Regions from separate parts of the Rhizobium sp. AP16 genome, predicted to be linked through region 2. Evidence: riboswitches for the same ligand, from Rfam matches in the RefSeq annotation. Region 2 holds a riboswitch; each other region holds the start of a gene.

Region 1 (4,704 bases), on a different contig from region 2:
ACATCGCGGATGCATTCGGCCGTCAGCACTTCATTCGGCGTACCGAGTGCCACCAGCCGCCCGCCGTTCATGACGGCAAGGCGATCACAGAACATGGCAGCGTGATTGAGGTCGTGCAGGGCCGCGACCACGGTCAGATCCTGCCGGCGCACGAGATCGAGCAGGCCGATCTGGTGACCGATGTCGAGATGGTTCGTCGGCTCGTCGAGGAGCAGGATCTTCGGCTGCTGCGCGAGCGCGCGGCCGATATGCAGCCGCTGGCGCTCGCCGCCCGAAAGCGTGTGCCACAGCCGGCCGGAAAGATGGAGCATGTCGACATTGGTAAGGGCAGCTTCGACGATCGCGTCATCCGTCGCCGACCAAGGCGACAACGCTCCGAGATAGGGCGTGCGGCCGAGTTCTACGGCCTGTCTGGCGGTAATCCGCTCCCCGGTGTCTGCCTGTTGCTCCACCAAGGCCAGACGCCGAGAAAGCTCGCGCCGGCCGAGAGAGCGGATTGGCGTGCCGTCCACAAAAATCTCGCCGGTCTTCGGCTTGCGGATGCCGGACAGCATCAGCATCAGGCTGGTCTTGCCCGATCCATTCGGCCCGATGATGCCGAGAAACTCGCCTGTGCGAACATCAAGCGATATGTCCCGCACGATGGCTTGCCCACCGGCATTCCACGAAACATTCCTTGCCGACAGGGTCATGCGCGCGCCCTCTTCTGGCTCAAAATCAAGGCGAAGGCGGGCGCGCCGACAAGAGCGGTGATCACTCCGATCGGCAGGACCTGGCCATGGATCAGCGTGCGCGACAGGATATCAGCCGCGATCATGAAAATGGCGCCGATCAGAGCAGCTGCCGGCAGAAGCACGCCATGACGGACGCCGACCAACATCCGCGCCGCGTGCGGTATGACCAGCCCGACAAAGCCGATGGAGCCGACGATGGACACCATGACAGCGGTCATCATCGCGGATGTGCCCACGAGCACCAGATAGGTACGGCGCACCGAAATACCGAGCGAAGCTGCCGATTCTGCCCCAAAGGTAAACGCGTCGAGCGACCGGGCATGCCAGAGGCAAACGACAAGCCCCAATAGCGCAGCCGGGATTGCCAGCCAGGCGTCGGGCCAACGCACACCGGAGAGATTGCCGAGCAGCCAGAACATGATGCCGCGCGCCTGTTCGGCCGTCGCCGCCTTGGTGACAATGAAGGAGGTGAGCGCGTTGAAGAGTTGCGAGCCCACGACCCCTGCCAGGATGATCGCGGCCGTTCCGCGCCCCGCCCTGACAGCCAGCAATGCGACGAGAGCGAAGGCGACGAGCGCACCGAGGAAAGCCCCCATCGGCATCGTCAGGAAACCCGCGCCCAGACCGAGGATCGCGACACCGACGGCGCCGGTAGAGGCGCCGGCGGAAATGCCGAGGATGTAAGGATCGGCCAGCGGATTGCGCAGCAGCGATTGCAGCACGACACCGGACAGGGCAAGCGCCGTGCCGCAACAGGCGGCCACCACCGCGCGGCTCAGCCGATAGCTCCAGACGATACCCTCATCGATCGGCTCGAGCGGATAGCCAGCACCCCAAAGCCGATTGGCCACGGTCTTGGCGACGGTCTCAAGCGGGATCGAGGTCTCGCCGATCGCCGCACCCAGCCAGAGCGCGGCAACAAGAATGGCGAGCGCCAAGGCGACGGCACCCGTTCGTCCGATCGATGAAAGGGCGCGGTTCACTGCGTCAGGCCGGCCGCGGCGATAGCATCAGCAAGTGCCTCGATGCCTTCGATCGTACGGATGGTCGGGTTCATCGCCTGCGCATCCATCTCGAAGACATGGCCACTTTTGACGGCGGGCATCAGGCTCGCGACAGGGTCCTTTTCCAGGAATTTGCGCTTGGCCTCCGCGCTATCCAGCGGATAGCGACGGCGTTCCATCGCAGCCGCCACGATCATGCTTGGATTGGCCTTGGCAATCGTCTCCCAGCCGACCGTCGGCCACTCATCATCGGTCTCGATGATATTCTTGATGCCGAGCGCCGACATGATGTAGCCCGGCGCGCCATTGCGGCCCGCCACGTAGGGATCGGCATCCTTGGCGCTGGAGAACCAGAAGACGGCAGAAAGCTTGCCCTGTGCGGAAGAAACCTTGGCGCGGGCTGCCGCTTCGCGCTGCTTGAGATCGGCGACCACTTCCTCGCCTTTGTCCTGCACATTGTAGATCTTCGCGAGATCGCGGATCTCCTGATAGACGAGATCCATAGTGAAGACCTGATGGCGGACGCCATCGCTGGAGCCGGAGTTCTCCTTGCCGACGCAATCGGACGGCGATGTATAGACCGGGATGCCTAGCTCCTCGAACTGTTCCGGCTTGGCGACCACGCCTTCCGGTCCCACCTGCCACTGGAACTGAACGGTGACGATATCCGGCTTCTTTCCGACGACGCTTTCGAAGCTCGGATCGTTGTCGGCAAGGCGCTCGATCTTGGCGTTGACGTCCTCATAGCCCTTGAGAACCGGTCCAACCCAGAGTGCGGTGCCGACCACCTTGTCGGCAACACCGAGGCTGTAGAGGATTTCCGTTGTGCTCTGGCCGATAGAGACCGTGCGCGACGGCGCCTTCTGGATGGTGATCTGCCGGCCGCAGTTCTGGAGCGTAAGAGGGTAGCTGGTTTCCGCAGCTCCCGCCTGCCCCGGCAAGCCGGCGACGATCAACGACATCGCGAATAGGCCGGCGCGCAATGGCCGCTTGAAAATGGTCTTCATCATAATTCCCCGAAGTGATGTGAACGCCGCCCGAAAAGGGCGGTGGTGAAAGTCAGAATGCCCAACAGGCATTCCGAGCGGTCGAATGATCGTCAAAATTCGGGGAAGGCAGCGCATCAAGGCGCTGCGAAGCGTGAAGGATGGTCATGTCCTGCTCCTGTTTCGGGCATCCCCGCCCGTGACAATGGATAGATCTTCGACGGCAGGTCTCCTGGCTCACGGATATCAGTCGTCCATCTGCCTTCCCGCGCCTGATCGGCGTAGTGGCATGGCGCCTTTCGGCACCACGAGGATGGACGGCAATCCGCTTACAGTTGCGGGGGCAGCCACGGTCTTGGTCCCTTTTGGGTCGTCCTCACCGTGTTCCCTATTAATCCCCTCGGAGTCATCGTCGGGGAACCGTCGCTTCCAGTTATGCCAAGCACGACGGTTGCGTCAAGCCGCGAAGTCGCCCACTTGAAAATACCCCTCGCGGCCAAGCCTCCGACCATCATCGATCTGGATATCATGATAAATTCCCATAGTTACGTAATAACATTACGTTTGCTACCAAACTTTCTGAGAGCTGTCCAGTTTGCACGATCCGTTTTATGAAATGCTGTGGAATAGTCGCCGAGACTGGCGTGACTAAGCAATGCGATAGGTGACGGCTGCCTGCCGGTTTGGCGCAGATATGATGATCGGGCTACAGATATCTCGGGCTTGATTTCATACGAAATCCGGACTGAGGCACCGTGATACCAAGTTCACTCCCTTGGAAGGCCCTCCGGCCGGAGATGCTTCTTGAGCGCGGCGATGCGGAAGATGGCGTTCGGAGCGCCATATCCCCGATAGTCATTGCGCTGAACGATCTCGAAGAAGAAGCCCTCACCGAAGGTGCCGCTATAGAGCTGAAAGAATTCGCCATGCTCGTCACGGTCATAGAGAATATTCTCCACTTTCAGCCGCTCAGTCAGCTCAGGATCGAGACCAAAGCGGGCTTCGACGTCACCGTAATAGTTCGGCGAGATCGGCAGAGGCTGAAAACCATTCTTCCGCAGCGCTTCGGCCGTCTTGAAGATGTCGGCGGTCTGGAAAGCGAGGTGCTGTACGCCAGAGCCGAATTTTTCTGCGATGAAGTGACCGGCCAGCGTGCGGCGGTTCTCTGCCCCGTTCAAAGTAATCCGCAGCGTGCCGGCGTCATTCTCCACCACCTGGCTGCGCACCACGCCGGCCGGATCGATGATGTCGACCATCGGCGTCTTGTGGGTCTCGAAGATCGAACTGTAGAAGAGAAGCCAGGTCAGCATCTCGTCATAGGCAACCGTCTGGGCGATATGGTCGACATGCAGGAGGTGGGCCGGAGCGACCTCCACGTCGTCCTCGACGGTCAGAAAATCGATTTCGGCGAAATGGCCGAGATCGCCCTTGTCGTCGATGAGATAGATCAATCCGCCGCCCACGCCGCGGATCGCCGGCATCTCCACTTCGCCCGGGGCAACCGGCTGGCCGAAGGGCTCGGCGCCGAGAGCGACCGCCCGAGCAAGCGCGGCCTGGGCATCGTCTACGATGAGCGCCATCGCATAGGCCGAAGTGCCATGTACGGCGAAGGAAGAATTGGCAAATCCGGCGCTGTCGGTATTGACGAGAATACGGATATCGCCCTGCTGAAAGAGGCTCACCGTCTTCGTCCTATGCACCGCCACCTTGCGGAAGCCGAGCGTGCGCAGGAGACCGATGAGATCGCCCGCATCTTCCTCGTCGGCGGAAAATTCCACGAAACCCACACCTTTGACAGAAGCCCGGTCAGGCATGGCCGCGACACTCAGGCCGCGGGCATTGGGATTGCGGCGTACCTGGTCGCCAAGATAGATCAGCGAGCGATATCCGTCAGCCGCGATCGAGCGCGACGAGCCGCCGCGGAACTGGTCGTTGAAGATCTCCAGTGAGAAATAGCCGTCATAGCCGGTCTCGGCAACA
Region 2 (4,704 bases):
GAGCCGGGCTTCAAGAGCATCGGCGATGCGCCATGATAGAGCCCACGGTTCTCGACCAGATGCGGGGCGAGATCCGCTGCCTCCCGCAACGCGTGCTTTTCGCCGACGATGGCGGCGAAGCGATCGAGAAGGGCGGAGGAGGGGGCGGCGCTGCTCATGGCGTGTCCTTTACCGAATTGCGTGTGGTCGGATTTACTCTCTCGGCGCGGCCGCGCGCTGCAGCCGGTCGTTGATGGCCTCGCCGAGGCCTTCGTCGGGAATGCTGGAAAAGGCGATGGTCGCAGCACCGCTGGCATCGGCGCGCTTCATGAAGTCGAAGAGATTGGCGGCGGCTTCAGCAAGATCGCCGGACGGGCTGAGGTCGAGCACGACGGCCGCCGTCTCGATCCCGGCAATATCGGGCTTGCCGAAACGGATCAGCGCTTCGCCGGAGGAAACTGCGGTCGCGTCGAGCCGCACAGCGGCACCCGGCGCATAATGGGAAGCCAGCATCCCCGGTGCTTCGATGGCTGCCGACGCACCATTCTTGCGCTTGAGCGATTGGCCCGCGACCCGCTCGATCTCGTCTGCCGCCAGCCCGCCGGGCCTGAGCAGGCGCATCTCGCCGTGCTCGACCTTGACGATGGTCGACTCGACGCCGACGACCGAAGCCCCGGCATCGAGGATCAGCGAAATCCGCTCGCCGAGATCGTCATGGACATGATCGGCACTAGTGGCGCTGATCTTGCCGGAGGTATTGGCGCTGGGGGCGGCAAGCGGTCGTCCGAAGGCGCGGATCAGCTCGCCGGCAAAGCCCTGCGGTATCCGGATGCCGACCGTATCGAGCCCGGCGGTCGCCAGCGGATGAATGTCGCTTTCCGGGCGCAGCGGTAAAACCAGCGTCAGCGGACCGGGCCAGAAGGCTTCCGCCAGCTTTCGCGAAACGGGATCGAAGATCGCGTAGCGCTCGGCCATGGCGAGGTCGCTCATGTGGCAGATCAGCGGATTGAAGCGTGGCCGTCCCTTGGTCTCGTAGATACGGGTGATGGCGGCGGGGTTGGTGGCGTCGGCGGCGAGCCCGTAGACCGTCTCGGTCGGCAGCCCGATCGGCAGACCTTCGGCGAGAGTTGCCGTTGCCGCCGCTATTGCCGCCTCTGGATGCTGGAGAATGTCTATATGTCGCGCCATGGCCTGACCGATTGCCGTTCAGGCCGTTCTTATGCTTTTCAAGTTTGGGGATCAATGATCAAAGCTGGCGAATGATGTCGCGGAGCTGTTCGTTGCGCGCGCCGAGCAGCAACACATTGCGGATGGCGATCTGCGGATCGTGTGTGTGGAAGAGCACGCCGTTGCCGCGCACCTCGCGATTGATCGTCAGCTTCTTCTTCGAAGCGTCCTCATCCGGCCTTATAGCGACGGCGAAATACATCCGCGAATATTTCAGGCTGATGTCTTCGAAGAAATTATCGTTCTGGCCGAGGCGGGCGAAGAAATTGGCGATGTAGAAAGCCCAGCTCACTTCCTCGTACTGCGCAAATTGCGTCCGCGCGGCGGTGACATGGCAATAGCCGAGATGCGGTGTGTCCCTGAGCGTGTGATGGAAAATCAGTTTCGGAAAGCGGATCGACTGGTGAAAGCTATTGAGCCGGCCATGGGTTGTCTCGCCGGCGTTTCTGAGCTTGGTTGCCGTGCGTTCGGCCACTTCCTCGAAGGTGAGGTAACGCCGTTCTTCGGCGAGCCAATGCGTCTTGTCGCGATTGATACGCCCGGTGCGCAGGAATTCCGTATACCCCGGTGCCGGCAGCGTCGGCTCCGGGTCGGCGGGTTTCTTGGCATCGAAATATCTGAGCTTTGCCATGCCGGCTCGCGATGGAGATCTGGATACCGAATGATAGATCATCTAGCTTGAGCCGGGCTTGCTGATGGATCGCTGAAGAGGACCAGAACCATGCCCGGCATTACCGATCTCAAGCTGCTGCTTGCCGGCATGAAGCCGGATCTCGTCGAGGGCGAGTTCGTCTATTGCAGTGTGCCGGCCTCGTCGCTGGCGGATTACATTCATATGAATCCGGTTGGACTGTTTCAGGAAAGGGAAGGTGTGACGCTGATCCTGCCGGTCGAGGTGGCCCGACAAGCGGGGCTCCCGGCCGAGCCTGCGATGCGGATGATCACCCTCGACATTCACTCCTCGCTGGAAGCCGTGGGTCTCACGGCTGCGCTTGCGACGGCGCTGGGAAACGAGAGGATCAGCGCCAATGTCGTTGCCGGCTATTACCATGATCATATCTTCGTGCCGGCGGCCGATGCCGGGCGCGCAATGGCGGCACTGCAGGCGCTTTCCGTCGTGTAATATCCGCTCTGAAGCCTGTTCGCTGACGGGTCTGTCGCAATTAAGACAAGGCGCCGCGGACGCAGAGAGGCCGGCGCGGGAAACGATGCTCTTCACAGGAGCATAAGGATTTGAATTATCTTCCGATATTTCGGCCGCGAGGTCTCTGCGAAACTCTTCTTGGGCCTGTCGTCAATTTCGAAGCGGATGTCGCATTGCAGCAGAGCGGCGAGAGGGGCGCAGATTATGATGGTATCAATCTCAAGGTGCCGCCCGCTAGGGGGGCGGAGAATTGGGAAGCCGGTCGAAATCCGGCGCTGCCCCCGCAACGGTGGTGGAGTAAGGCATGGCGAATGAAGCCACTGGGCTTAAGACAGCCTGGGAAGGTGCCATGGGGTCCTTTGGGGGACCGCTCCAGAGCCCGGAAACCAGCCTTGGGGAGACTGATTTACTGACCGCGGCGGGCGGTCGGGACATTGCGTTGCGGTCGTTCGCGGCCGATCGTGCATGTCCTCTGCCTGCTGATCGCTACCGCGCAAGGATAGGCAAATGGACATCAGCAGCAACGTTTTGCGGCAATTGAAGAACCGCCGCGAGGGCTTCAGCCTGGAGCAGCCCTTCTACACCGATCCGGATTATTTCAAGCTCGATATGGAAATGATCTATTATCGCGACTGGCTGTTCATCGGCCATGATTGCGAAGTGCCGCGCGCCGGCAACTATTTCACCGTCCAGATCGGCGATTATCCCGTCGTCATCGTTCGTGGCCGCGATCAGGTCATCCGCGCCTTCCACAATAGCTGTCGCCATCGCGGCTCGCGCGTGTGCACGTCCGAGCGCGGCTCTTCGGCAAAGCTCGTCTGCCCCTATCATCAGTGGACCTACGAACTGAACGGGAGCCTGCTCTTTGCCCGCCATATGCCGGAGGATTTCGACAAGAGCGAGTTCTCGCTGAAGCCGGTCCATTGCGAAAGCATTGGCGGCTATATCTTCATCTGCCTTGCAGATCAGGCGCCGGACTTTGCGCCGTTCCGCGCCATGGTCGAGCCCTATCTCGTCCGCCACCGCCTCGGCGAGACCAAGGTCGCCTTCGAAAGCACGATCATCGAGAAGGGCAACTGGAAGCTCGTCTGGGAAAACAATCGCGAATGCTATCATTGCGCGGCCAATCATCCCGAACTCTGCCGCACCTATCCGGAAGCACCGAGCGCGACCGGCGTGCAGGGCGCCAAGGACGATCCGGTGATTTCGGAGCATTGGGCGAAGTGCGAGGCGGCGAATCTTCCAAGCGAATTCCGCATGTCGCCGTCCGGCCAGTTCCGCGCCGCACGCATGCCACTCATCCAGGATGCCGAGAGCTACACCATGTCGGGCGCGCGCGCCGTGCAGAGGCCGCTCTCCAACGATGTGCTGGAAAGCCATATCGGCACCTTGCTGCTCTTCCACTATCCGACGACGTGGAATCATGTGCTCGCCGACCATGCGATCACCTTCCGCGTGCTGCCGCTCGGTCCCGAGCAAACGCAGGTCACGACCAAATGGCTCGTCAACAAAGATGCGGTCGAAGGGGTCGACTATCGTATCGACGAACTCACCCACGTCTGGACCGAGACCAACGATCAGGACCGCCGGATCGTCGAGGAAAATGCCTTCGGCATCCGCTCGCCCGCCTACCAGCCCGGCCCCTATTCGCCGGAAGATGAAGGCGGCGTGATGCAGTTCGTCGAATGGTACGCGAATTTCATGATCAACCGGCTGCAGGGCGATCAGGCCAAGCTGTCGGCGGTTGCCTGAGTTATGAACATGACCGTCTCCCTCCGCCATCAGCACCTGGACCAGATGAAGCCCTGGAGCGACAGGCAGCATCTGCTCGAATGCCTTTCGGCAACGCCGGAAGCACCCGATGTGATGACCTTCACCTTCCGCTCCGACAAGGACAACTGGTTCCGCTATCTGCCGGGCCAGTTCGTCACCCTGGAGCTGCCGGCGGCTGCGGAGCCGGTCATGCGTACCTATACGCTGTCCTCGACCCCGTCGCGCCCGCTCTCGGTCGCCATTACGGTCAAGGCGCAGAAGGACAGCATTGGCACGCGCTGGATGTTCGAGAACCTGAAGCCCGGCATGCGTGTCAAGGCTTTCGGTCCGCTCGGCGATTTCAGCCATATCCGTCATCCCGGCGAAAAATATCTCTTCGTTTCCGCCGGCTCCGGCGTCACGCCGATGATGGCGATGACGCGCTACATGTCCGATACCGCGCCGCTATCCGACATCACCTTCATCAATTGCTCGCGCAGCCCCGCCGACATCATCTTCCGTTCGGAGCTGGAATATCTCGCGCGCTTCATGCCGAACCTCGATCTCGGCTTCATTGTCGAAGGCTGTGGCCGCACCGATCT
Region 3 (4,704 bases), on a different contig from region 2:
TGCGTGTGTATCTGCGTCTCATCGGAAACGCCCGTCGAGCACAGCCGGAAGCATTCCACCGCCCAGTCGAGATAGATCTTCCAGTCCGACGTTCGCAGCGGCAGACCCTCGCGCAAGGCTGCCTCGTCTATCTGGATCATCGAGGCGCCTGCCTCTTCAAGGTCGGCAACCTCGTCCCGGATCGCAAGGGCAATCTGGCGGCACACCGCGCTTCGCGGAAGATCGTTACGCACAAAAGACCAGTTCAGGATCGTTACCGGCCCGGTCAGCATGCCCTTGACGGGCTTTTCCGTGAGAGACTGGGCGTAACGCCACCATTGGACCGTCATCGCCCTTGGGCGGGATACGTCGCCATAGATGACCGGCGGGCGCACATAGCGCGAGCCGTAACTCTGGACCCAGGCATGCTGGGTGAACGCGAACCCGGAAAGCTGCTCCCCGAAATATTGGACCATGTCGTTGCGTTCGAACTCACCGTGAACGAGGACATCCAGGCCGATTTTCTCCTGCCAGCGGATTGCCGATTCCGTCTCTTTTCTCAGGAAGGCATCGTAGTCCACATAGCTCATGGTTCCCTTCCCATGCGCGGCTCGGGCCTTGCGCACCTCGGCCGTCTGCGGGAACGACCCGATCGTCGTGGTTGGGAACAGGGGCAGTTTGAGCCGTTTTTCCTGGATAGCCTTGCGACGAAGGAACGCGTTTTGTCTGCGCTTTATGGAAGCGTCGAGGCCCTTGATACGACCATCGACCACGGGATCGTGAACCTTCGGCGAGGATGCCCGCGATGCCGCGGCAGTGGCAGAAGCCGCAAGGGCGTCGCCGATGGCGTTTCGTCCGTCGGACAGACCGCGCCCAAGAGCTACGACCTCGTCGAGCTTCTGTGTCGCGAAAGCCAGCCAGCGTCCAAGATCGGCATCGAGCGCCGTCTCGAGCTCAAGATCGATCGGCACATGGAGAAGTGAGCAGGAAGGCGCGATTTGTACCCGGTCGGCTCCAATCGCGGCAACGACCGGCTCCAGATGATCCAGGGCTTTCACAAGATCGCCCCGCCAGATGTTGCGGCCGTCGATGACGCCGAGTGACAGAACGCGATTTGGCGGAAGCTTCGCCAGGACTTCGCTCAATTGTTCCGGCGCTCGGACGAGATCGATATGCAGCCCCGCCATGGGACTGGCGAGTACGATGGGCAGGTTATCGCCGATCGCTCCGAAATAGGTGGCGACCATGATCTTGAGGTTGGGCACCAGTTTGTGGAAAGCCTCATAGGCGTGTGCGAAAGCGCTCCTGTCTTCGTCGGTCAGATCAAGCACGAGCGCTGGCTCGTCGATCTGGACCCAGTCCGCGCCGGCCGCGCTCAGTTCGGCGAGTATCCTCGCATAGACGGGAAGCAGCCGGTCCAGAAGCCGGATCGGCTCGAAATCCTCCTCCTTGCTCTTGGCGAGCTTCAACAAGGTGATCGGCCCCAGCAAGACCGGGCGCGTATGGATTCCCAGCGCCCTTGCTTCCCGGAACATTTCCAGCGGCCTGTTGGCCGTCAGCTCGAAAGCCTGGTCCGGCCCAATTTCCGGAACCATGTAGTGATAGTTGGTGTCGAACCATTTGGTCATCTCGAGCGCCGGCGCGCCTTGATGATGGTGGACATGGCCGCAATCGCCATGGCCGCCGCCCGTCGATCCGCGTGCCATGGCGAAGTAGGTGTCGAGATCGACCGGGCCTCCCCTCCAGCCGTAGAGCGCCGGGATGGCGCCGACCATGACGGCGGTATCGAGGACATGATCGTAAAGCGAGAAGTCGTTGGAGGGAATTACGGCGATCCCCTTCTCCTTCTGTAGCCGCCAATTGTCGGCGCGAAGTGTCTTGGCGACATCGAAAAGAGCGGCGCGGTCCGATTGCCTGGACCAGCAGGATTCCAGAGCGAATTTCAATTCGCGGTGTCGTCCGATGCGTGGAAAGCCGAGATTCGCAGTCAGTATGGTCATTTTCCTTACCCCGAGGGTTGTGGGCAAGGCATTGGAATGACGCATCGACGAAAGGCACAGGGGTGCCGATCGCAAAGCGGCACACCGGGACACCCCGCCCGTGGACGTTATCTATCGCGGCAGGTCTCCTGGCTTGCGGGTCGTCACCACCATCCTGTCTTCCCGAGGCGTCTTCCTCAGTGACTTTGATCGGATGGCGGCTCACCGCCTACAGTTGCGGGGGCAGCTCCGGCATGGACATTGCAGATGTCTTGACCGAATTCCCTCTTAGCTCCGGATCAGACGATCCGCAGAACCACGATGGCACGCAGGATGTCGGAATGTGTTGCTGTCGTCAAGAGATATAAAGATATCTTTATATGATCCTGCGACGCTTCTGGCGGACGCTTGCCTTCACGGCACGCAACCCTAGTTTTCATATCTGGGGAAATGCAGCATTATGGGGCGATGCTTTTGGAGACGATCGCGTTGGGACTGTATGAACGGTTTGTTCGGATAGCGTTCATGTAGAGTGCAATATCACCCATCCATGCCATCGATATCAGAGTGAGGAGCGAAGGATGTTTAGACGTTTTGCACGAGTTTCTTTCATCGCGTTGGCCGGCTTGGCCGCAACGCAGTTGATGCCATCTGTCGCCATGGCGCAGTATTACGGCGACGATGATGGATACAGGCAGCCGCCAAGATGGGACCGCCGCCAGGATCAGGACTGGGATGGCCCGCGCAGAGATCGTGACCGTGGTGACCGTGGTGGTTGCAGCCGGCGCGACCTTATGGATGCCGCCCGCCAGGAAGGTTTCCGCCGCATTGATTCGGTCGAAAACAATGGGCGACGCATTGTTGTCCGTGGCTGGAATGATGGCGGTCCCGACCGCATGGTCTTTGCCAATCGACGCGGCTGCCCGGCCCTCAATTGAGGCTCCGGTATCATCCGCCGCGACCAATGTAGGCGGCGGGCCAAAGCATAATGCCAAGGCACGGTTTTGATCGTGCCTTGGACAGACATTCCGACTATCCGAGCGCGTCGGCCATTCTGATGAGATCGGCGACGGATCCCGCCTGCATCTTGCGCATCGCCTGGCCGCGATGGACCTTCACGGTGATTTCGCTGAGGCCGAGTTCGGCGGCGATCTGCTTGTTGAGGCGTCCGCGGGCGACAAGCGCCATCACTTCACGCTCGCGCGCCGTCAGCGTCGCAAATCGCTCCCGCAAATCGGTCGTAGCAGCGTCCTGGCGAAGCCGGGTGCGATCCTTTTCCAAAGCTTGCCGAATGGCGTCGAGAAGATCCTGTTCCCGAAAGGGCTTGAGCAGAAACTCCACCGCCCCGGCCTTCATCGCCCTCACGGACATCGGCACATCGCCGTGGCCGGTCAGGAATATGATGGGCAGGGGATTGCCGGTTCTTGCCAGCTCGTCCTGGAAATCAAGGCCGCTTGCATCCGGCATCCTGACGTCAAGGACAAGGCAGGACGGACCGTCGGATCGTCGATGCTTCAGGAAATCCCGTGGCGATGCGAAGCTGCTGACGTCATAGCCGACTGAGCGCAGGAGGCTGTCCAGCCCATCCCGGACGGAGGGATCGTCGTCGATGACATAAATGGTCGGTTTCTGCTCCGGCATGATCATCCTCTTGCTCCGGTATCCGACGGCAGGATGAAGCCGAACACCGCGCCATGCGGGAAGTTGGGCGCCGTATAGACCGCACCGCCATGCGCCTCGACGATCGACCGGCTGATCGCCAGCCCCATCCCCATTCCTGTCGTCTTGGTCGTGAAGAAGGCTTCGAACATCCTGTCGGAAGCGGCTGGCGGCACGCCCATGCCGGTGTCGCGCACGCTGATGGTTATCTTCCTGTCGTCAGCTGCGGCGCTGACCAGCAGTTCGCGTTTCTCCGCATCGACGCCCGCCATCGCTTCGATGGCATTGATGACGAAGTTCAGGATCACCTGCTGCAGCTGAACCCGGTCGCCCGTCACGGATGGTAGATCATTGGCAAGTTCGGTGCGCAGCAGGATATGGTTTTCGCGGATATCGCTACGGACGAGCGCCAGCGCTTCCGAGATCGTCTCGGCCATGTCGATGCTGTCGCGCGATGGAGATGTTCGCGCAACGAGGCTGCGGACACGGCCGATCACCTCGCCGGCGCGACCGGCATCCTTGACGATCCTGTCGAGCGCGCGCCGGGCCTCCTCCTGGTCGGGAGGCGTTGCCGACAGCCAGCGGAGCGCCGCATTGCCATTGGCCACGATCGCGGTGATCGGCTGGCTGACCTCATGGGCGATGGAGGTGCTGAGTTCGCCCATCGTCATGATGCGCGACATGCGTGCGAGTTCGGATTGCGCCTGTCTGGCTCTTGCCTCGGTCGCCTCGATCCTGATCGCCAGATAGGTGGTCGCGGCGATCGCGAGCAGGCTTATGGCCCCGTTCACCGTGCCGGATTGGGAATCGCCATGTCGTGTCAGACAATAGCTGACTATGGTGAGGACGGCACAGACGATCCCCACGACCATGACGGCTCCAGGCCGGCCGGATCGCACGGAGATGAGGATCACCGAGACATAGAGCACCGCAAAGGCGATCTCCAGATTGGTCACCGTGTCGGCAACAAAGATCAGGGCGGCGAGCAGCGTAATGCCCAGCCACATCAAGGGCGCCTCGACCAGATATCGCAGGACCTCGCGCCTCATGTTGCCTTACCCTTCTCACACGAATCCGCCGCCGCACG

What was found. A riboswitch is a leader RNA that binds a small molecule or an ion and turns the genes downstream of it on or off. The one in region 2 is predicted to bind cobalamin.
Region 1: another riboswitch for cobalamin. It lies ahead of PMI03_RS07005 (ABC transporter substrate-binding protein); the one in region 2 lies ahead of PMI03_RS30445 (aromatic ring-hydroxylating dioxygenase subunit alpha).
Region 3: another riboswitch for cobalamin. It lies ahead of metE (5-methyltetrahydropteroyltriglutamate--homocysteine S-methyltransferase); the one in region 2 lies ahead of PMI03_RS30445 (aromatic ring-hydroxylating dioxygenase subunit alpha).

The regions. Positions count from the first base shown of each region.
Region 1 covers NZ_AJVM01000009.1:58,619-63,322, forward strand. Annotated here, with positions in the region: gene PMI03_RS06995 (ABC transporter ATP-binding protein) at 1-692, opposite strand, end outside; gene PMI03_RS07000 (iron ABC transporter permease) at 689-1,717, opposite strand; gene PMI03_RS07005 (ABC transporter substrate-binding protein) at 1,714-2,745, opposite strand; cobalamin riboswitch at 2,929-3,164, opposite strand; gene PMI03_RS07010 (bifunctional sugar phosphate isomerase/epimerase/4-hydroxyphenylpyruvate dioxygenase family protein) at 3,492-4,704, opposite strand, start outside.
Region 2 covers NZ_AJVM01000095.1:35,483-40,186, reverse strand. Annotated here, with positions in the region: gene PMI03_RS30470 (FAD-binding oxidoreductase) at 1-158, opposite strand, end outside; gene PMI03_RS30465 (L-threonylcarbamoyladenylate synthase) at 193-1,167, opposite strand; gene PMI03_RS30460 (DUF6656 family protein) at 1,226-1,837, opposite strand; gene PMI03_RS30455 (ACT domain-containing protein) at 1,928-2,329, shown strand; cobalamin riboswitch at 2,556-2,760, shown strand; gene PMI03_RS30445 (aromatic ring-hydroxylating dioxygenase subunit alpha) at 2,858-4,102, shown strand; gene PMI03_RS30440 (hybrid-cluster NAD(P)-dependent oxidoreductase) at 4,106-4,704, shown strand, end outside.
Region 3 covers NZ_AJVM01000074.1:153,851-158,554, forward strand. Annotated here, with positions in the region: gene metE (5-methyltetrahydropteroyltriglutamate--homocysteine S-methyltransferase) at 1-1,979, opposite strand, end outside; cobalamin riboswitch at 2,080-2,294, opposite strand; gene PMI03_RS31215 (hypothetical protein) at 2,540-2,896, shown strand; gene PMI03_RS25765 (response regulator transcription factor) at 2,991-3,599, opposite strand; gene PMI03_RS25770 (sensor histidine kinase) at 3,602-4,666, opposite strand.